3 regions of the Kribbella qitaiheensis genome follow, and region 1 is predicted to be linked to each of the others. Evidence: riboswitches for the same ligand, from Rfam matches in the RefSeq annotation. Region 1 holds a riboswitch; each other region holds the start of a gene.
What was found. A riboswitch is a leader RNA that binds a small molecule or an ion and turns the genes downstream of it on or off. The one in region 1 is predicted to bind cyclic di-AMP.
Positions count from the first base shown of each region.

Region 1 (7,362 bases):
TACTTCCTGCGTCGCGACCTGAGCCGGCACCGTTATCGCGGTCGCTGCATGCGCCGTGTGCTTGTCGTCGGGCGCAATGGTGAAGCGGCGACGTTGAGCGAGCGGCTGGAGGAGCGTCCGGCCGACGGGTTCCGGGTGGTCGCGGTCTGCCGTCCGCGGGGAGACGCCCGCCTGGGCACTTCGCCGGCCCGACGCGCTGGACGAGGCCGACATCATGGCCGCGGTGAACCGGCATTCGGTCGACGTGGTCGCGGTCGCGTCCGATCCCGATCTGGCCGGCCAGTCGCTGCGGCGGTTGTCCTGGGCCCTTGAGCAGCACGGCGTCGAGCTGATCGTCTCGCCGGGCATCATCGAGGTCGCCGGGCCGCGGATCTCGGTCCGGCCGGTCGCCGGGCTGTCACTGCTGCACCTGGAGCGGCCGTCGGCGAGTGCGGGTCCGCATCTGCTGAAGAGCATCTTCGACCGGGTCGCGGCACTGATCCTGATCACCATCGCGTTGCCGCTGCTGGCGGCCATCGCGCTCTCGGTGAAGCTGAGCAGCCGTGGACCGGCGTTGTTCAAGCAGCCGCGGGTCGGCCGGGGCAACGAGATGTTCACGATGCTGAAGTTCCGCACGATGGTCCTCAACGCCGAAGCCAGGCAGGCCGAGCTGGAGGAGCAGAGCGACGGGAACACGATCCTGTTCAAGCTCCGGGACGACCCTCGGGTCACCAAGATCGGCGCGTACCTGCGGCGCTACTCGCTGGACGAGCTGCCGCAGCTGATCAACGTACTGCGGGGCGAGATGTCGCTGGTGGGACCGCGACCTCCGCTCGAGCAGGAAGTGGCGATGTACGCCGCCGACGACACCCGCCGGATGCTCGTCAAGCCCGGGCTGACCGGTCTGTGGCAGGTCAGCGGCCGGAGCGACCTTTCCTGGGACGACTCGGTGCTGCTCGACCTGAGGTATGTGGACAACTGGTCGATGACGCTGGATCTGCTGATCCTGTGGAAGACCGTTCGAGCTGTGGTGAAGGGCTCCGGCGCCTACTAGGGCGCTCGGAGCAGGGGGACGCCCGTCCGGTGAAGTCTGCCGGACCGGCACTGTGGAATGACGAAGGGGGATCGAATGGCGACCAGGGAAGACGGCGAACTGGCCGTAGAACTAGCCGCCGCCGCAGGGGAGCTACTGCTCGAGCTGCGCGCGACCGCGCTGTCGGGTCGGGAGCTGGGTGCCCGCGGTGATGAACTCGCGAACGACCTGCTGATCGGAGGGCTGGCCGAGCGCCGCCCGGACGACGCGGTACTGAGCGAGGAGTCCGCGGACACCACCGCGCGACTGTCGGCCGACCGGGTCTGGATCATCGACCCGCTGGACGGCACCAGGGAGTACGGCGAAGACGATCGGTCCGACTGGGCTGTCCACGTCGCGCTCTGGGAGAACGGCGAGCTGGCGGCCGGTGCAGTCGCGCTGCCGGCCCAGCAGATCGTCCACGACACGAACGATCCGAGGCTGCTGCCGCCTCGACCGGACGGTCCACTACGGATCGCCGTCAGCCGTAGCCGCCCGCCGGCCCTGGTCGAGTACCTGGCGACCGAGCTCGGCGCGGAGCTGGTCCCGATGGGCTCGGCCGGCGTCAAGGCCACCGCCGTACTGCGGGGTGAGGTCGACGCCTATGTCCACGCCGGCGGCCAGTACGAGTGGGATTCCGCGGCGCCGGTCGTCGTCGCCCAGGCAGCCGGATTGTTCTGCAGCCGGATCGACGGTTCGCCGCTGCGCTACAACCAGCCGAGCCCGAAGGTGCCGGACCTGCTGGTATGTCGCCCGGAGATCTCTGCCAAGCTGCTGGCTGCCATTGCCAGCCAGCCAGAGAACCAGGAAGCAGCCGCGGAAGTGAGAGTCGCGTGAGCCGGAACTACCAGTTGACCCAACTGGAAACCCTGGAGTCCGAAGCGATCTACATCTTCCGCGAGGTGGCCGCCGAGTTCGAGCGACCGGTGCTGCTGTTCTCCGGCGGCAAGGACTCGATCGTGATGCTCCGGCTCGCGCAGAAGGCGTTCCACCCGGCCCGGATCCCGTTCTCGGTGATGCACGTCGACACCGGGCACAACTTCCCCGAGGTGCTGGAGTTCCGCGACCGCCGGGTCGCCGAGGCCGGCGTACAGCTCGTCGTGGCCAGCGTCCAGGAAGCCCTGGACCGCGGCCTCGTCCAGGCCCCGCCGGACGGCACCCGGAACAGGATCCAGACGCCGGTCCTGCTGGAGGCGCTGGAGAAGCATCAGTTCACCGCGGTCTTCGGCGGCGCCCGCCGGGACGAGGACAAGGCCCGGGCCAAGGAGCGGGTCTACTCGTTCCGCGACGAGTTCGGCCAGTGGGACCCGAAGAACCAGCGGCCCGAGCTGTGGAACCTGTACAACGGCCGGATCCATCTGGGCGAAAGCATCCGGGTGTTCCCGCTGTCGAACTGGACCGAGCTGGACATCTGGCAGTACATCGAGCAGGAAAAGCTCGACCTGCCGTCGATCTACTACGCGCACGAGCGGACCGTCTTCGACCGCAACGGAATGTTGTTCGCGGCCAATGAATTCTGCCCGCCGAAGCCCGGCGAGGAGACCTTCACCGCGATGGTCCGGTATCGCACGGTCGGCGACGCGTCGCTGACGGCCGCGGTCCTGTCGGACGCCGACACCGTCGCGAAGGTCATCGACGAGGTGGCCAGCACCAGGATCACCGAGCGCGGCGCGACCCGTGGCGACGACAAGTTCAGCGAAGCCGCGATGGAAGACCGCAAGCGGGAAGGGTATTTCTGACCGTGGACATCCTCAGACTGGCCACGGCCGGATCCGTCGACGACGGCAAGAGCACCCTGATCGGGCGGCTCCTCTACGACACCAAGTCGGTCTTCACCGACCAGATCGAGTCGGTCGAGCGGGCCAGCCGCGAGCGCGGTGACGACTACGTGAACCTGGCTCTGCTGACCGACGGACTGCGGGCCGAACGGGAGCAGGGCATCACGATCGACGTGGCCTACCGGTACTTCGCGACGCCGCGGCGCAAGTTCATCGTCGCGGACACCCCGGGCCACATCCAGTACACCCGCAACATGGTGACCGGTGCGTCGACCGCCGACCTCGCGCTGATCCTGGTCGACGCACGGAAAGGCCTGCTGGAGCAGAGCCGCCGGCACGCCTTCCTGGCAACCCTGCTGCATGTCCCGCACCTGGTGCTGTGCGTGAACAAGATGGACCTGGTCGACTACTCCGAAGAGGTCTTCGAGGAGATCCGCGCCGAGTTCACCCAGTTCGCCGCCAAGCTGGATGTCGGCGACCTCACCATCATCCCGGTGTCCGCACTGGCCGGCGACAACATCGTCCACCGCTCGACCACCATGAGCTGGTACGAGGGGCCGAGCCTGCTGCACCACCTGGAGAACGTGCACGTGGCCAGCGACCGGAACCTGATCGACGTCCGGTTCCCGGTGCAGTACGTGATCCGCCCGCAGTCCGACCAGTACCGCGACTACCGCGGGTACGCCGGTCAGGTGGCCGGTGGCGTCCTGAAGCCCGGCGACGAGGTGATGGTGCTGCCGTCCGGTTTCACCACGACGATCCGCTCGATCGAGACGGCCGACGGCCCGATCGACGAGGCGTTCCCGTCGATGTCGGTGACGATCCGGCTGACCGACGAGATCGACATCTCCCGGGGTGACATGATCTGCCGGGTGAACAACGCTCCGTCGGTCACCCAGGACATCGACGCGATGATCTGCTGGATGGACGACGTCCCGCTGCGGCCGGGCCAGAAGCTCGCGATCAAGCACACCACCCGGTCGGCCCGCGCGATGGTCAAGGACCTGCAGTACCGGCTGGACATCAACTCGCTGCACCGTGACATAGCGGCCGATCACCTGGGCCTGAACGACATCGGCCGGGTCCGGCTGCGGACCACCCAGCCGCTGCTCTGCGACGAGTACAAGCGGAACCGCTCGACCGGTGGCTTCGTGCTGATCGACGAGGCGACCAACCGCACCGTCGGGGCCGGCATGGTGAACGAGGCCCGGTGAGCACGAGCGAGCCCGCGACGATCCGGGTGCTGATGGTCTGTTCCAGCGGCGGTCACCTGGCCCAGCTGATGACGCTGAGGCCGTGGTGGTCGCAGCGGGACACAGCCTGGGTGACGTTCCCGACCGAGGACGGCCGATCGCTGCTGGCGGGGGAGCGGACGTACTTCGCGTACTACCCGACCACCCGCAACATCAAGAACCTGATCCGCAACACGCTGCTCGCGGTCCGGGTGATGCTCAAGGAGCGCCCCGACGTGGTCGTCACCACCGGCGCGGGCGTCGCCTTGCCGTTCTTCGTACTGGCCAGGCTGGGCCGGATCCCGACCGTCTACATCGAGGTCTTCGACCGGATCGACCACGCCACCCTGACCGCCAAGCTGTGCCGCCCGTTCACCACCCGGATGCTGGTCCAGTGGGACGAACAGAAGGACCTGTACGCCGGGTCGACCGTGGTCGGGAGGCTGCTGTGAGCGAGCTGGACGTGCTGGTCATCCTCGGCACCGACCACCACCACTTCGATCGCCTGGTGGGCTGGCTGGACGACTTCCTCGAGCAGCCCGGCAACGAGTCCCTGCGGGCTCTCGTGCAGCTCGGGGACACCGCTCCGCCACACCGGGCCGAAGGCATCGGCATCGTCGCGTACGACGAACTGCAGCGCCTGATGCGGCGGGCGACGGCCGTCGTCACGCACGGCGGTCCGGCCACGATGCTGGAGGTTCGCAAGCAGGGCCGCAAGCCGTTGGTCGTGCCCCGGGACCCCGCGCTGGGCGAGCACGTGGACCAGCACCAGCAGGAGTTCTCCCGCCGGATGGGCAAGCTCGGCCTGATCACCCTCTGCGAGGAGCGTGGGGCCTTCCTGGACACGTTGGCGGCCATTCTGAAGGACCCGGACGCCCATGCGGTGTCCGGGCAGGAGAACGAGCGTGACAGAGCGCAAGTGACCGCCGCGGTCGCGGCGACCGGGAGCATCATCGACCGGCTGGCGACCGGTCATCGTCGCAAAAAGCGCTGAATCATTCGTTTGAACTGCCTGCAAAACAATCGTTTCAGCTTCGGAAATGAGCCGGAAAGCGGTTCCGGAATTTATCCGGCCGGCCCCGGCCGATGGGCTTCCTGAGTAAAGAGTTCGTTTAAATCTCAGCCCAGATTCAGATCGAATCAATGCGATGAGTGTCCGGATACCCGGACTTCTTCTACGTTACGTAACGATTCAGCTTGTTATCTAGCTGTAATACTACTCTCCGTAGTTTCGTCACGGAACGTGCAGGTTAAGCCGCTGCGGGTGCCCTTGAGCACTCCCCGGAGTTCTGCATAAGCTCACCGCGCCTGGCCGGGCTGGGGATGGTCAGGTCCCACCAAATCGCCGACTCGCAACGCCGAGCTCCGCCCTCCGGGTCGACGATCACCTACCACCCAGCAATAGAGGGCGGAAGTGGGGGACCCACAGGTTCCCGGGCCGAACGGACGTCAAACGTCCGGGCAGGCTCTTGGGGCGAAGCCGCGAAAGCGACCGGGTAATACTTCCGACCCGAGCCCGACAGCTAACCTCACAGGCGTGCAGGAAGGACAGCCCCCATGCGGGATGAAATCTCCCGTAGGTATGCACGACATCGTGCTGCCGTTCCCTCCGACGTACTGAACGAACCGGTCGCAAAAGCGGGCCGGCGGACACTGATCCCGATCGTCGCGGCGATCGCGATCCTGTTAGGTACCACCGGGCTGGGCGTCGCGGCGCTCAACAAGCCCACCAAGCTCCCTGCGCCTGTCGCCGTCTCGGCCGCGGCCGACGCTTACGTCTCCAGCAAGTCCAGCACCCAGCGTCATGGCTGGTCCTCCCGGCTGGTGGCGAAGAAGAACGAGGCATCGATCCTGGTGCGCTACACGGTTCCCCCGGTGGCAGCAGGGATCGACCGCCAGGCGACGCTGGTCCTGCACCGGCTGACGCAAGGCACGCCGGGCAAGATCACGGTCTCCACCGGCTCCGCCGGCTGGGCCGAGAACGTCACCTACGCGACCGCGCCGACGGCAGCCGGTACGCCGATCGCGACCGTGGCGGACGACGGCAAGTCGGCCGAGCTGCGGATCGACGTGTCGTCGGCGGTGACCGATGCCGGCGTACTGAACCTGGCCCTCACCCAGCCGGACGGCGCCAACTACGCCGTCTTCGGCGCCCGTGAGTCAGGCCGCAACGAGTCGAAGCTGGAGATCAGTTACGTCCGCCAGGGTGACGGCCCGACGCCGTCCATGCCCACCTCGGCGCCGACGAAGCCGAATCCGACCACTCCGACGACGGGTCCGACCTCGGTTCCGACGAAGCCGACCACGGCTCCGACGAAGCCGACCACGCCGACCCAGCCGCCGACGTCCACCCCGACGTCGACCCCGACGTCGACGCCGACCTCGACGCCCACCGCAGGTCCGGGTTGCTCGGTCTCCGCGCTACTGGTGCCGTCGTGTGGCGCCTGGTTCGGTGCCGCCGCGAACCCGCTGGGCAGCGAGTCGTGGGACACCGCACTGCCGGCGTTCGAGTCCACCGTCGGCCGGACGGTCGACATCGCCCACTACTACAACTCGAGCCCGAAGGTCTTCCCGAGCGCGGACATGATCAAGCGGGCCCGGGAGCCAGGCAAGAAGCGGATGCTGCTGCTGAACTGGAAGCCCGAAATGGGCCGTACCTGGGCCCAGGTGGCGGCCGGTGACCCGGCGGTGGACGCGGCGATCGATGCCGAGGCCAAGTACCTGAAGTCGACCTTCCCGGAGAAGTTCTTCCTCGGAATCCACCACGAGCCGGAGGACGACGTGAAGCCGGCCGCCGGATCGGGGATGACGGCCAAGGACTACAAGGCGATGTACCGGCACGTGGCGCTGCGGCTGAAGGCCGGCGGCGTGACGAACGCGGTGTTCGTGATGAACTACATGGGAACGCCGCACTGGGGCTCGCAGTCCTGGTTCGCCGATCTCTACCCCGGTGACGACGTCGTCGACTGGATCGCGGAGGACCCGTACATCTTCGGGACCTCCAAGGACTGGTGGACCGACTTCGCCAGCGCGGTCGACCGCAAGGACACCTACACCTACCCGAACTGGCCGGGCTTCTACACGTGGGCGACCACGAAGCACCCGGGCAAGCCGATCATGCTGGGTGAGTGGGGTATCAACGAGCAGACGACCTTCGGCAAGACGAAGGCCGACATCCTCAACACGGTCGACGAAGGCCTGGCCAAGCGGCCGGCGATCAAGGCGCTGGTGTACTGGAACGAGACGAAGTTCGACCCGGTCGGTGAGACCAGGCTGGACTCGTCGAGTACGGCCAGGTCCA
Region 1 is NZ_CP043661.1:7,185,535-7,192,896, forward strand. It holds gene F1D05_RS41475 (hypothetical protein) at 1-312, shown strand, start outside; gene F1D05_RS41480 (exopolysaccharide biosynthesis polyprenyl glycosylphosphotransferase) at 224-1,033, shown strand; gene F1D05_RS34155 (3'(2'),5'-bisphosphate nucleotidase CysQ) at 1,109-1,888, shown strand; gene cysD (sulfate adenylyltransferase subunit CysD) at 1,885-2,790, shown strand; gene cysN (sulfate adenylyltransferase subunit CysN) at 2,799-4,043, shown strand; gene pssD (PssD/Cps14F family polysaccharide biosynthesis glycosyltransferase) at 4,040-4,513, shown strand; gene F1D05_RS34175 (glycosyltransferase) at 4,510-5,055, shown strand; cyclic di-AMP (ydaO/yuaA leader) riboswitch at 5,444-5,613, shown strand; gene F1D05_RS34180 (DUF7594 domain-containing protein) at 5,619-7,362, shown strand, end outside.

Region 2 (7,362 bases), 2.1 Mb from region 1:
TGTCGACGAAGAAGCAGGTCAACCGATAGTCGGGCGGCTCGCCGAGGCCGGCCTCGTACTCCTTGCGGTGGTTGATGTTCGGCAGCTCCATCGGCGGCCCGTACTCGCACCACCCCACCGCGACCTCACCGTCGAACACCAGCGCCGCGTGCGCCCGCCCCTCCTTGACCAGTTGCTCCTTGAGGGCGCGGTTGCCTTCGACCGTGAAGGTCTTCTCGCCGTGCATCGTGTGGAAATACGTACACCAGCAGCCGCCCCACACCCCGTTGTGCCGCTCGGCGAGATCCGCAAAGGCTTGCCAGGTCTCCGGGCTGAGGGCCCGCGTCGTGAGCTCGCCCACCACCACCGCGTTCGTCTTGGCCATAGCTCACGGTAAGACCTTTTCCAGACGATCCCCGTCCGAAATCCACCCCACTTCCGGATCAGCCCGACCTCAGTGCCGGATCAGCCCGCCAATGGGAACGGGAGCGACATGCCCGGTCGCCGGAACCGTCTGCGCCAGCGCGATGCCGATATCGACCAGCGACGACCGATGCAACCCGGCAACCTCGGCGAACGGCGTCCACACCGACTCCGCGGTCTCCCCGTTCGGCTCGGGCCTCAACTCCCCGCCAACGAGCCTCACCGCGTAGAAGATCCCCACATTCTGATGCTCAGGCCCACCCGGCACGGCCCGCTCAGCCGCCGGAATCACCCGCGAATCCACCCCCAGCAGCCGCTCGACCACCGCCTCACACCCGGTCTCCTCAGCCACCTCGCGAATCACCGCCTCAAACGGATCTTCCGCATGCTCGACCTTCCCACCCGGCAACGTCCACCACGTCCCGTCCCCCCGCGGCGACACATACCGGGCAAGCAAAACCCGCCCATCCTCAACACACACCGCATAGGCCGCCAGCCTGAAACTAAAATCCACCCCAGCAAGCTACCTCAGCACGCCGTACGCCGACCCCGCTCGCCGAACCCCGCGCCACCCGCCGCGATCCCCTATATTTCTGGGCATGTACGTCGGAACGCTGGTCCTCGGCACGGTCGAAGCGGCGAAGAGAGCACACGGCATCGACGCCTCACCAGGTAGCCCGGCCATGGTCCTGGCCATCTGGACCGACGACGTCGACACGGCGTACGCCGAATTGCTGGCCGCCGGCGTACCACCCCTTCGCCCACCCCACGACACCGGCAACAACAACCGCAACGCCCTACTCCGCGACCCCGACGGCAACCTCGTAGAAATAGTCTCCAAACTTTCGTAAGCGTGCCATGGCCCGGGTTTTGGTGACTGTATGTCAGGGGCAGGAAGACAACTTCTCGACGAGCCTCGCCTCAGTGCACCACTCGACGTACTCATCGATCGCGTGAGCCGGCGGACGAACAACCCCTACGGCAAGATCACCGAGCAGCAGGCAGCGGCGATCAGTCGGCGATCAATCAGCGGCGACCGCTTTGGCGACGCGCTCGATCTCGGTGCGCTGGGCCTCCCGGGACGCCTCGTCGGGTTGCGACTTCGCCCGCGCCGCGATCGTCCCCACCGAACCGTCGAGCTGCTCGCGCAGGATGTCGGCGTGCCCGGCATGCCGGCTGGTCTCGCTGAGCATGTGAACCATGATGTTGAACAACCGCACGTCCGGGTTCGGCCACCAGGCCGCGTGGCCAGGGGAGTCGAAATTCAGTCCGGCGATCGTCGCGTCCGAGTGCTCCCAGACGCGACGGTAGCGGTCGACGATCTCCTCGCGCGTCTCGTCCTCGGTCGCCCACATGTCGGCCCCGCGGTGGGAAAGGTCGTCCCACCGCGGCTGCGCTTCGGGGGACGGCCGCCCGAAGACCTCGCCGAAGTACCGGGACTCCCACAGCGCCAGATGCTTCACCAGCCCGAGCAGGTTGGTCCCGCTCGAGGTCAACGGACGGCGTACGTCGTACTCGCTGAGCCCCTCGAGCTTCCAGAGCACCGCCTTCCGAAGATCTTGCAACTCGCCGTGCAAGAACTTTTTCGCAAGATCGTCATCCATGCCCTCACTCTGTCACAAGTCTTACCTGCTTGAGGAAATGATGGATATGGCCGGCGTATAGGGCGTTGACCCACTGTTGGGGTATGAGCCAATCGGTGACTGAACTGGTCCGGTCGCCGACCTCGGTACGCCGGGAATCCAATCGGCCGTTGCTGGTTCTGCTCGGGCTGGTGGCGACGGTGCTCACCTTGGTCAGCAACCGATACGGCTACTACAACGACGAGATGTATTTCCTGGTCTCCGGGCGGCACCCGGCCTGGAGTTATCCCGACCAGCCGCCGCTGACTCCTTTGCTGGCACGCTTCGGCGACTCGTTGGCGCCCGGTCAGGTCTGGGCGCTGCGGATCCCCGCGACGGTGTGCGCGGTACTCACCGTGCTGTTCGTGGCCCTGCTGGTGCGAGAAATGGGCGGCTCCCGACGAGCCGAATTGATCGCGGCAACGGCGTTCTCCTGCTCGACGATGGTGCTGATCACCGGGCACGTGCTGAGGACGAGCACCACCGACCTGTGCTTCGCCGCGGCATTGAGCTGGTTGCTGTCCCGATTGATTGCCACCCGCAACCATCGCCTGTGGCTTGTCATCGGTCTCGTCCTGGGAATCGGCCTGTTGAACAAGATGCTGCTCGCCCTATGGGTGTTCGCAGTACTGGTCGCGCTGATTCTCGTCGGCCCACGACGAATCCTCCACAGCCGCTGGTTTCTCGCGGCTTGCCTGATTGCGACGGCATTGTGGACGCCATACCTATCCTGGCAGGCCAACCACGACTGGCCGCAATTGACCATGGCCTCAGTACTACGGGCGCAAGCGCTCGGACTATTGCCGAGCCAAGTCATAGTCGGTCCACTCCTGCTACCGCTATGCGTCGCAGGTCTGGTGTGGTTATGGCGCAGCCAATTCCGTCTCTTCGCCGTGGCTTTCATCGTCTTCGCAGCACTATTGATGGCCACCGGCGGCAAGGCCACCTACCTCGCCGGCGCTTACCCAGGCGTCTTCGCCGGAGCCGGAATTGCCGCCGACCAATGGGTGCGCTCCCGCCGAAATGCCCTTGCCCTGTACGGCGTACTCGGCCTGTCGCTCCTGATCGCGGCGCCAATCGGCCTGCCGCTGCTGCCTGAGCGTACGGCGGTGTCGCTCGGCAACGCGCTGGGCTTCGACCAGGCTCGCGGCCAAAGCGGTTGGCCTGCGGTCGCCGACGCGGTAGCCCGTGCAATGAACCAACTGACTCCTGCCGAGCGCTCCCGTACGGTGATCTACACCTACAGCTACACGCAGGCTTCCGCGATCCAGCTCTTCGGCCCGGCCCGCGACCTGCCACCGGCGTACAGCGGCCACAACGGCTTCGCCTATTGGGGTCCGCCGCCGGACTCAGCCGACATCGCGGTCGTGGTGGACGACTCCAGCAGTCCAGAAGAAGTCCCCGAATGGACGCGCCAGGCCTGCCAATCCCTCGAACCGGCAGCCATGGTCGAAACCCCGATCGCGACCCGCGAACGAGGCCGGCTGATCTGGATCTGCCACCTCCGCGAGCCCTGGTCAACGCTCTGGCCCCACCTCACCCGCGTCGGCTGACCACGGCTTCCGCAGTACGGCGTATTGCCGGCCCGCCCACCGAAATGGACGGGCTCAACGACATGCCCGGAGATGACATGGTGCGTCGCCACGTACGGCGCAAAGGCAGCCCGAATATTCTCGACGTACGGCCGGCGGGTGCACTCCCATGTTGAGACATGGGAGTGCACCCGCACGGGGTTGCTACCTCAGGAGCTCAGTTCGTGCAGTCGATGGAGAAGGACTGCCGCAAGGACGCAATCGGCGTGAGCATCATGCCCACACGCGGACCCAGTCGACTCGAACAGCAGTGCCGGGAGTGATCGCTTCGCCCGAGTGCTGACGAACCGCGTAGTTGAAGATGAGGAACTGCGGAAGCGAGCCGGCGAAGGCGTGCGACCACATCGGCTTGCCGTCGTAGTAGAACGTGACTCCGCTGCTGGTCCACTGCGAGCCGAAGTTGTGGCAGCCGGCCAGCGGCGTGGACGAGTAGGTACCGCCGTGATAGACCGGATCGACATAGTGCAGCGAAGCCTTGGTGCCGCCGCCGATGCCCTCGAGGACGTCGATTTCCCCATGGTCCGGCCACGGCACTGAGGACGGTCCGTTCGTCCACCAGGCCGGGAAACCGTCGACCCTGCCATCGCCGTTACCGTCAGGCAGGCAAACCCTTGCCTCGAACGAGCCGTACCGCTGGTTGAACGTCTTACGAGTGTTCACCAGGCCGGAAACGTACTGCTTGGTGCCGCCTCGGCACGTTGCTTGTTGCTGCGCGAGGCTCAGGTTGAGGAATCCGCCTGCCTCGGAGACCTGCCGGGTGTCGTAGCACTGGAGGTTGTCGCTGTTGACACCGTCCGAGATGCCTTCCTTGAACCAGCCCCGCTCCCACTTGGTGGTGTCGACCGCGCTGGCATTGAACTCGTCCTGGAACGTCAGCCGAGACGAATTCGCCGGGTTCCATGACGGCGCGAGGCCGGTCGTGGGCGGAGTAGACGTCGGACTCGTTGTGGTGGGCGAGGCAGTAGCGGTGGGCGTGGGTGACGCGGTGGTCGGCGTCGTCGTCGGCTTGGTCGTCGTCGGTGTCGCTGTGGGCGACTGCGTCGGCTGCACCGTCGTCGGCGCCGAGGTGGGGGCCGACGTCGGCGTCGACGGCACCGGGCCGGTCGTGCCCTCGGGGACGTAGCTGATCTCCAGCTTCGTCTGCATCGTGCCGGCTTCGCGCGAGCCGAAGATAGTGCCGCCGGCCCCGACCGGCTGCGTTACCGCCAGGTTCAGCTCGCCGGCCTCGGTGATGCCCTCGGAGACGTCGATCCGCAGCTGCGCCGACTTGCCGTCGTCGGCCACTGTCACGAACGGCGTGCCCGGCTTCGGAGCAGTCGAGTAGGTCACGGCCTCGGTCCAGCTGCCCGGCGCCTTCGACACCGCGATCTTGGCCGGGTTGCTGGTGGTCAGCCGGGTCAGCACCAGCGTGGCCTTGCGGTCGTAGCCGTCCGCCACCGCGGGCACGGAGTACCGGATGAAGCTGGTCGACTCGTTCATCTTCGCCACCAGCCGGGAGGACCAGCCATGCCTCTGGGTGGCGGACGTGGTCTGCACGTAGGCGTCGGCGGTGGCAGTAAGGCTGACCGGGGCCGGGATGCTGTCAGAGTTCAGCGCCGCCACGCCGATCCCGGCGGTGGTGAGGAGCAAGGAGGTTCCCGCGATGATCGGGATCAGCGTCCGGCGGCCGGCCTTGGCGGCCGGTTCTTTCAGTTTGTCGGAGGGAACGGCAGCGCGGTGTTGTGCGTGCCGACGGGAGAATGCGTCCCGCATGGGGACAGTCCTTCCTGCACGCCTGTGAGGTTAGCTGTCGGGCTCGGGCTGGAAGTTTGCCCGGTCGCTGGCGCGACTTCGCCCCAAGGACCGCACCGGAGCGCACGCAGGCGCTACGGCTGGTCCGGAAACCTTGGGTTCCCCACTTCCGCCCTCGGATGCGATGTGGGAGGGGCCACCGACTCGGAGGGCGGAACTCGGCGTTGCAAGTCGGCGGAGATATTGGTTGCTCTACCTGCATCCGGTCCCCAGGTCCGGGCAGGCGCCGGTGAGCATATGCACACCCACTAGGAGGTCTCAAATCGGTAACGGTGACGCCATTGACTACGTAACGCAACAATCGGAGCTAGTGATCGGCACAGCGTGACAATCCCAACGGCCTTACCCCGCTAAAGCCATCACTGTCCGTCGCACGACGCCGATTATCGAATGGCGCAGCGACATTTTCGTGACACTCCGTCTCGACATACTCCGACGATTTCCTCCGCATTACGGACGGCTCATTTCGGAGCGTATTCAATCGCCTACACGGAGGCTCGATTTCCGGCCGGTTCGGTCAGAACATCGACGTGCTGCTGCAGCTGATTTGGGAGCCCACCCAGGTCGCAATAAGTGCCGCCGCTGCACACGCCTGCGGTCCTGGCTGGAGCACATCGTGAAGCCCGCGAAGAGGCCGAAGACCCATCAGGAGTACGAGCCGGGGGAGGAGCAAGCCAGCGTCTTTCTCAAGGCGGCCAAGCGGACTCGGCTATAGGCCTTGTTCGTGCAGGCACCGTTCTTGGGATTGACGCGGCGAGTTGCTGGGCCTGAGGTGGGAGGACATTGACTGGGCCGACCAGACCTTAAAAGTACGGCGAACTCTGCAGCGCGTTGATGGAGCGCTGGGAGCTGTGGCTCCGACGACCAGGAAGTCTCGCCGGACGTTGCCGCTGATTGAGCTTTGCCTAGAGTTGCTGAGGCTTCACTGGGTGCTGCAACCAAAGGAGCGGCTGGCGGCTGGCGCCAAGTGGATTGATACCGGCTACATCTTTACGACGAAGATCGGGGCGCCGATCGAGCCGGACAGTCTGCGGCGGGACTGGTATCCCCTACGGGTCCGGGTCGTACTGGGGGGAGATGCGTTTCCATAATCTGCGGCACTGGTGTGTGACCCTGCTCCTGTGGCTTGGCCTTCCGCCGCCACGCGCTACATCCGAACAAATGTTCCCTTAAGCTTTCGTGACGAATGGGTTGTCGGATCCGGAACGTAGTGTTCGTAGAACAGGTGAGTGGCGGCCAATCGAGGGCGCCACCGGCAAGACGAGGAGTCAGGCGATGACGCGTCCGCGGTCCCTATGTCACACGAATCCGTCGCACCCAACTCGGGAGGCGTTGTGAAGCTCCTTCTCACATCCGGAGGCGTTACGAACGAGAGCATCCGCGATGCGCTGGTCGATCTGCTGGGCAAGCCGATCTCCGAGTCCCAAGCGCTCTGCATCCCCACGGCGCAGTGGGGCCACCCGATGCTCGGGCCCGCCTCGGTGCGAAGCTTCGTCGCCGGCGAGCCTCCGTGGCACATGATGACCAGCCTGGGCTGGGCGTCCTTGGGCGTCCTGGAGCTCACCGCGCTGCCCAGCATCGGCGAGGAGCGGTGGGTGCCGTGGGTCCGAGAGGCCGATGTGCTGCTGGTGGACGGCGGCGACGCGACGTACCTGTACCACTGGATGCGGCAGTCAGGGCTGTCGGAGGTCATCTCGTCGCTACCCGAGACGGTCTGGGTAGGGCTCAGTGCCGGCAGCATGGTGATGACACCGCGGATCGGTAACGACTTCGTCAACTGGCCTTCTGCGCCGGACGACCGCACGCTCGGAATGGTCGACTTCTCGATCTACCCGCACCTGGACCACGAGCTCATGCCGGGGAACACCATGGCCGACGCGGAAAGATGGGCCGCCGACATCGCAGGTCCGGCCTACGCCATCGACGACCAGACCGCCATCAAGGTGACCGACGGC
Region 2 is NZ_CP043661.1:5,065,971-5,073,332, forward strand. It holds gene F1D05_RS23980 (GNAT family N-acetyltransferase) at 1-364, opposite strand, end outside; gene F1D05_RS23985 (NUDIX hydrolase) at 434-916, opposite strand; gene F1D05_RS23990 (VOC family protein) at 1,002-1,253, shown strand; gene F1D05_RS23995 (DinB family protein) at 1,425-2,006, opposite strand; gene F1D05_RS24000 (ArnT family glycosyltransferase) at 2,102-3,577, shown strand; gene F1D05_RS24005 (glycoside hydrolase family 16 protein) at 3,830-5,368, opposite strand; cyclic di-AMP (ydaO/yuaA leader) riboswitch at 5,373-5,581, opposite strand; gene F1D05_RS39055 (hypothetical protein) at 6,337-6,498, shown strand; gene F1D05_RS24010 (Type 1 glutamine amidotransferase-like domain-containing protein) at 6,742-7,362, shown strand, end outside.
Region 2: it holds a riboswitch for cyclic di-AMP, as region 1 does, so the genes downstream of both, F1D05_RS24005 (glycoside hydrolase family 16 protein) here and F1D05_RS34180 (DUF7594 domain-containing protein) in region 1, are expected to answer to the same signal.

Region 3 (7,362 bases), 2.1 Mb from region 1:
CCCGTGCGACCCGGGTGCTGGGCGGCCGCGTCGAGCATGACCCCGACGACCCGGCCCGGGTTCGGCAGCTCGACGTACCGCTTGCCGGCGATCGTCGCGCGGCCGGAGGTCGGCGGCGTGAGTCCCGTCAGCATCCGCAGCGTGGTCGACTTGCCGGCTCCGTTCGGGCCGAGGAAGCCGGTGATGCTGCCGGGCTCGACGGTGAAGGACACGTCCTGCACGGCGGTGCTGTTGCCGTAGCGCTTGCTGAGGTTCTCGACGGTGATCATGGGGGTAACTCTTCCGTCCGGCACCCCCTGGCCACATCGACCGAGCGTCTCGACCGTCCCCCTACGAAAGTCGTCAGGGACCGGCCCTGACCCCCACCGGAAGGGGGAGACGACGCACACCTGAAGGTGGACGTGGACCCGCACCCAGCGCGACTACGCTGACGCAATGCGATGGTTGCGGCGGTGGTATGCCTGGTTCGTCCAGCGCGCCCCGCGGATCCGCGACCTGATGTTCATCGGCTTCAGCCTGCTCACGATCGTCGCGCAGGCCACCGCGGGCACCCGCGGCGGCTGGCAGGCGCGCGACTGGTTCGTGCTGGGGGTGGGCATCGCCGGATCGCTGGCGCTGTGGTGGCGCCGCCGGTTTCCCGTCAGCGTCACGATCATCGCCATCCTCGCGCTGTTCGGCGGCCAGATCTTCGTCCCGATGGGCCTGGCGCTGCTGACGCTCGCGATCCGCCGCCGGGACGCGATGCTGGCCGCGCTGAGCCTGGCGGCGTACGTCGCGTACGTCGCGAGCTCCTGGTCCGACCGGAACAGCGATCCCTACGTACTCCTCTTCACCGGGCCGTTCCTGATCGGCACCTGGGTCGCGGTCGGCGCCTACCTCGGGGCGCGGCGCGACCTGATGGTGTCGCTGCGGGACCGGGCCGAACGCGCGGAGGCCGAGCGTGAACTCCGCGCGGACCAGGCCCGGCTGGGTGAGCGGGCCCGCATCGCCCAGGAGATGCACGACGTACTGGCGCACAAGGTGTCGCTGATCGCGCTGCACGCGGGCGGGCTCGAGGTGAACCCGGCGGTCGGCCCGGAGAAGGTGGAGAGCTCGGCCGGCCTGATCCGGGAGACCGCCCGGCAGGCGATGGAGGACCTTCGCGAAGTACTCGGCGTACTGCGAACCGACATCAGCTCGGCCGGTGCCGATCTGGCTCCCGTACCGCGGGCCCTCGACCTGGCCCGATTGGTGGAGGCATCCCGGGCGGCGGGGGTGAACGTGTCGAGCGATCTGGTCTTGCCGGACGAGGTACCGGCTTCGGTGGGGCGTACGGTCTACCGGATCGTGCAGGAGGCGCTGACCAACGTGCACAAGCACGCCCGCGGGGTTTCGACCGAAGTGCTGGTGAAGGGTGCGCCGGGAACCGGCGTGACGGTCCGGGTGACCAACGTTCGGCCGGTGGCGGCCGACTCACTGCTGCCGGGCGCGGGTGCGGGCCTGGTCGGTCTTCGTGAACGGGTCAGTCTGTCCGGCGGAAGCATCTCGACCGGGCCGACCGCGGACGGCGGCTGGCGGGTCGAGGCCTGGCTGCCGTGGTCCGAGAAGGAGCCGGCCAAACCCGGCGGCACGGCTGACAGCGACAAAGGAGAAGGATGACGCGGCTGCTGATCGTGGACGACGAGGCGCTGGTCCGGGCCGGACTGAAGATGATCCTCGAGTCGGCCGACGACCTCGAAGTCGTCGCGGAGGCCGACGACGGCGCCGATGCGGCCGCGATGGTGCGCGAGCATCGCCCGGACGTGGTGCTGATGGACATCCGGATGCCGAGGCTGGACGGGCTCGCCGCCACCCGGGAGTTGCAGGCGATGCCGGATCCGCCGAAGGTCCTGGTGCTGACGACGTTCGACCTGGACGACTACGTGTTCCGTGCGCTGCAGGCCGGGGCGAGCGGGTTCCTGCTGAAGGACACACCGCCTCGCGAGCTCGTTCAGGCTGTCCGGGTGGTCGCGGCCGGGGACGCGATGTTGTCGCCGGCGGTGACCCGGCGGTTGATCGGGCACTTCGCGGCTGATCAGCGGACCGATCGGCAGCGGGTGGCGCGGGAGCGGCTGACGTCCCTGACCGAGCGGGAGAAAGAAGTGCTGGCCGCGGTCGCCACCGGGTTGTCCAACGCGGACATCGGCAGGCAGCTGTTCATGAGCGAGGCGACCGTGAAGGCGCACGTGTCCCGGGTGCTGGTGAAGCTCGATGCCACCAACCGGGTCCAGGTCGCGATCCTTGCCCACGACGCGGGGCTGCTCGACACCTAGGGCAAAAGGGAAACCGGTCGCGAGCCGCCGGAGGGGGTGGGGCGACGGCTCGCGACCGGTTTCAGGTCAGCGAGCCACGGGGGGAGTGGGTCTCGCTGACGGGCTGGAGAATCAGGCGCGGCCGAAGGCCACGTTCGAGCTCCAGATCTTCGCCTTCGCGACCGGGCGACCCGGCTTCGAGGCGTGCCACAGCATGTTGTTCCCGGCGTAGATACCCACGTGGTAGACGCCGCCGCCACCGCTCTTGAAGAACACCAGGTCGCCGGGCTTGGCCGACTTACGGGTCAGGTGCTTGGTGGCGCTGTACTGCTGGCGCGACGTACGGGGCAGCTTCTTGCCGGCCCGCTTGAAGACCAGACCGGTGTAGCCCGAGCAGTCGAGGCCGCGGGTGGTCGTGCCGCCGTAGCGGTACGGGGTGCCCTTGAGCTTGGCTGCTTCCTTCAGGACCCGGGCCTGGAAGGTCGAGCTGCGGCCGGCACCGCCGTGCAGCAGACCGTGGCTCGCGGCATAGAACAGCGAACGCCAGGTGTTCACGGTCACTGTGCCGGTGCGGGGCAGGCCCACCCGGCGCTGGAAGTTGGCAACCGCCGTGCGAGTGGCGGAGCCGTACCAACCGCCGGCCGGGACGTCCAGGAAGCGCTGGACTCCACGAACGGCCGAACCGGCGTCCGCGTAACGGAGCAGCGGCTTCTGGGCGACAGGCAGGTTACCCCGGGCCCACGCGGCCGAGGTGGTCTTGGTAGTGGCCGCCGAGGCGGTCGAGGGGGTGCCGGCGACGGTGAGGATCGCCCCACCACTGACGGCGAGGCCGACCGAAAGGACGGCGGCTGCGGCGCGCGGGGCGGCCGCGGACTTGTTGGTCTTGCGGTGCTTGGCCAGGGTCCGGCCGGCGGGCCGGGTACTGGATTCGCTTTGGTGACTGACAGCAGGCATCGCTGTCCGTCGGATGGTGACGGGCATGGTTGTCTCCCGACGCCTGCGGAGTTAGCTGTCGGGTTCGGGCTGAGAGTCGATAGCCCGGTCCGCTCCCGCGGACTTCACCCCAGGGACCCGACCACTCACGGTCGGACCCCAACCTCCTGGGTCCCCCACTCCTGCCATGGTTGTTCGAGGGGAACAGGTGCGCCTGGCAGGACTCGGCGTTTGACACACCTGCAGTTCGTCTCATTTGTCGAACCGCCGCCGACTGTATAACAGAACGATCACGACGCAAACCCTCAGATCCACAGAGACCCTCCGGAAAGCCCTCAAACGGCTCTCTGATGGCTCAGGGACCGCTGGTGAACACCAGGAGGCCTGAGCGTGTCTGAGCGCGTCTCAGGCGGCCGTATGGCCATTATGTGTGACCTGAGTCACATTTTGTGAGTACCCTCTGTGACAACGACCACAGAGGGTACTCAGGGCCCTCTCAGGAGGGGCCTGGATCAGCCCTTTCCGAGCAGCTCCAGGAAGCGTTCCAGGCCCACGTTCCCGCCTGAAAGCACGACTCCGACGCGGTCCGGCAGGTCCTGGATCCGCCCGGTCAGCAGTGCCGCCAGCGCGCAGGCGCCACTCGGCTCCAGGACGAGCTTGAGCCGCTCGAACGCGAAGGCCATCGCGGCCCGGATCTCGTCGTCGCTGACCAGCTCGACCCCGGCCAGCAGCCGCCGGTTGATCTCGAAGGTGAGCTCGCCCGGGATCGAGATGGCCTGGCCGTCCGCGATCGTCCGCGGTACGCCGATCTCGACCCGCTCGCCGGCTGCCAGCGACCGGGCCGTGTCGTCGCCCGCCTCGGGCTCGACCCCGATCACCCGGATCCCCGGCGACAGCGCGGTGGCGGCCGTCGCGCAGCCGGCGATCAGGCCGCCGCCACCGATCGGGGCAAGCAGTGCCCCGAGCTGCCCCACCTCTTCGATCAGCTCGAGCGCGACCGTGCCCTGGCCGGCCATCACGTCGTAGTGGTCGTACGGCGGGATCAAGGCCAGTCCGCGGTCCTCGGCGAGCTGGGTCGCGAGCGCCGTACGGTCCCCGGTGTACCGGTCGTACGTGACCACTTCGGCGCCGTACCCCTTGGTCGCCGCCAGCTTCGTCGGTGGCGCGTCCTCGGGCATCAGTATCACCGCGGTCGTCCCCACGAGCGACGCCGCCAGCGCGACCGCCTGGGCGTGGTTCCCGGACGAGTACGCCGTGACGCCGCGACCGAGCTGCTCCGGGCTCAACCGGCTGACCGCGTTGAAGGCGCCCCGGAACTTGAAGGCCCCGATCCGCTGAAAGTTCTCGGCCTTGAGGAACACCTCGGCGCCGACCCGCTCGTTCAATGTCCGCGACGTGATCACCGGTGTCCGGTGTGCCACTCCCTCGATCCGCTGGGCGGCTTCCCGGACATCCTCGATGCTGAGCATGCCCGAGAATCTACCGTCAGCAAGAGATCTTGGTGTCTCCGACTCCGATGCAGAGGTCCTGGCCGGGGCCGCCGTCGAGGGTGTTGTGACCGGTGCCGCCGATCAGCAGGTCCTTGCCGTTGCCGCCGCGCAGGATGTCGTTGCCGCCCAGTCCGAGGATGAGGTCGTCGCCGCCGAGGCCGCACAGTACGTCGGCTCCGGCAGTACCCAGGAGCAGATCGCTCCCAGCAGTACCGGTCTTGGTGCAGGCCGCTGCGGGTGGTACTTCGGCTATCTCGACCGACCCGGCTTCACAGTTGGTGCCCTGCGGTCGGGTGATGCCGCGTTGGTCGACAGCAAGTACTGTGCACGCCGCTGCCGGTACTGCGCCGTTGGCGAGGCTTGCGGCCAGCGGCAGCATCGTCTGGGTCGGGCCGCCGTTGCTGGCCAGCGCGCCTAGCTGCGGGCTACCGATGTTGCTGTGGTCGCCCACCCCGGCCAGGCTGCAACTGCCGTCGCCGTCGAGGTTGTAGCCGGTAGAAGTGGTGAGTAGCTCGATGCCGCAGTCGCTGGAGCCAGTGCCTCCGGCAAGGATCGAGCCGAAGGTGTGCAGGCCCGCGTTGGTGGCCACGTTGCGGCCCACGCCTCCTGCTGTATTACCCGAGACGGTCGCGTGCTGCAGGTAGACGTCATGGGCGAGCGTGTAGACGCCACCGCCGGCCGCGGTCGCACTGTTGCCGGTGACGGTGGAGTTGTCGACCCGTACCTCGCCGGTGACCGCGTAGATGCCACCGCCCTGGCTGTCGACGGCACCAGAGGCGCTGTTGTTGCTGATGGTCGACCGGGTGACGATGATCTGCGCCGGTGGCGGGCCGCTGGAGTTCTCGATGATGGCGGTGTTGATCCCGCCGCCAGAGCCGGTCTTGGAGTTGCCGGACACGGTCGAGTCGATCACTGACACCACTGGCTGATCAACGGGCGTGTCCTGGTCGAACAGCACCTGGATGCCGCCACCGCTGCTGGTCCCGGAAGGGTGGTTGCCGGTCACGGTCGAGCCGGTCACCGTCAGGTCGCCACAGGCCGAGCAGATCACGCCGGTACCGCCGTTGTTGTCCACTGTCGTATTAGTAAGAGCGAACAGGCCCGAGCCCTGCCCGGTGGTCCGTACACCGTCGCTGCCGTTCCCGCTGATCGTCGAGCCGCTCACGGACAGGGCCCCGTCGGTCAGGCCGACGCCCCGTCCGGTGTTGTTGGTAATAGAGGTGTCGGTGATGTGCACCTGGCCCAGCGACAGCGCCACGCCCGTACCGGTGTTGTCGTGGATGTTGGAGCCGGTCAGGTTGAGGATGGCGCCACCGAGGGGGCTCTCGAGCACCCGGCCTGCGCCGCCCGCGTTCCCGGTCACCGTGGTGTCGTCGAGAGTCGCGTCGCCCGCGTGCTGCAGCGCCGCACCGAAGAGGTCGTCGCCGCCGGTCAAGGTCAGCTCGTGCAAGGTGAGTGAGCCGTCGGAGTCGAGCGTGTTCATCACCCGCTCGCCCGCGCAGTTCTGGTCGATGGTCGATCCGCTGCCCTCGATCGTGAGTGGTTGCGCCGACGTACTGTCCAGGTCCCCGGTCGCGTTCGTGTCGTCGTCACCGCACAGGTTCAGCCCGTACGTCGCGGCCGCGGCAAGGGTGATCGTGGTCGCGTCGCCGGCGGCGTTGGCCGTGGTGATGGCCTCTCGCAGCGAGGTCACCCCGTCGGCGCCGTTCACGACATCCGCGGTGGTGGTGACAGTGATGGGGGCAGCCTGGGCAGACCCGGCCTGCCCGATGGCAAACAGCAGTGCCCCGATCATGGCGACGACAATGGACAGCACAACGCGACGCATGGAACCCCCCAAACCGTTTGCGGTTCCCCCCGGCAACCGGCTCGAACCCACACGGTCCCACAAGCCGTCTGCTGACCGCCAGACTTCGTAGCATCGCCATGTCAAGAAGACTGCGCCGGTTCCGTACTGATGATGAGCGGTTCCCGACGGGGGAGCCGGGTCTGAAGGAGACATCGTGAAATACCTACTGGTCCTGAACATCAACCCTGACGTGCTGAACGCCCTGACCGAGACCGAGCAGCAGGCGATCTTCAGCGGGCACGAGAAGTTCATGGCCGTCACCCAGGAGTCGGGCGAGTTCCACAGCACGGCCGCGCTGGCCGAGCCGGCCAAGACGGCTGTCGTCAAGGTCCGCGACGGCGTGCCGGCGGTGACGGACGGCCCGTTCGTGGAGGCGAAAGAGTTCCTGGCGGGCTACTACCTGATCGACGTCGCGAGCAAGGAGCGGGCCTACGAACTCGCCGCGCTGATCCCGGACGCCGCCATCGAGGGCCTCGGCGTCGAGGTCCGCGAGGTCATCCACGAGGTCGGTCTGTAGGTAACACGGACGCTCCGGAAACACGAAACGGCAGGATCTCCAGCTGGAGGTCCTGCCGTTCGGGTGTGTTCAGGAGGTCTGGTCGTCGATGGCCGCGTCGCCCGCGTTCTTCTTGATCGACTCGATCCCGTTCAGCGCGCCGTCCTTCGTCTTGTAGCTCTCGCTGCTCGCGATCACCTCGCCGTTGCCGGCCTTCAACCGGAACCGGAACCCGCCCGACTTGTCCTCGTACAGCTCGAACTTTCCCGCCATTGGAAAACCTCCGTGTCATGAGCCAGTAACGCTCCGGAGCCTAGACCCGCA
Region 3 is NZ_CP043661.1:5,046,460-5,053,821, forward strand. It holds gene F1D05_RS23865 (ABC transporter ATP-binding protein) at 1-269, opposite strand, end outside; gene F1D05_RS23870 (sensor histidine kinase) at 436-1,638, shown strand; gene F1D05_RS23875 (response regulator) at 1,635-2,291, shown strand; gene F1D05_RS23880 (C40 family peptidase) at 2,403-3,251, opposite strand; cyclic di-AMP (ydaO/yuaA leader) riboswitch at 3,251-3,443, opposite strand; gene F1D05_RS23885 (pyridoxal-phosphate dependent enzyme) at 3,716-4,672, opposite strand; gene F1D05_RS23890 (choice-of-anchor Q domain-containing protein) at 4,689-6,521, opposite strand; gene F1D05_RS23895 (YciI family protein) at 6,697-7,059, shown strand; gene F1D05_RS23900 (YegP family protein) at 7,129-7,311, opposite strand.
Region 3: it holds a riboswitch for cyclic di-AMP, as region 1 does, so the genes downstream of both, F1D05_RS23880 (C40 family peptidase) here and F1D05_RS34180 (DUF7594 domain-containing protein) in region 1, are expected to answer to the same signal.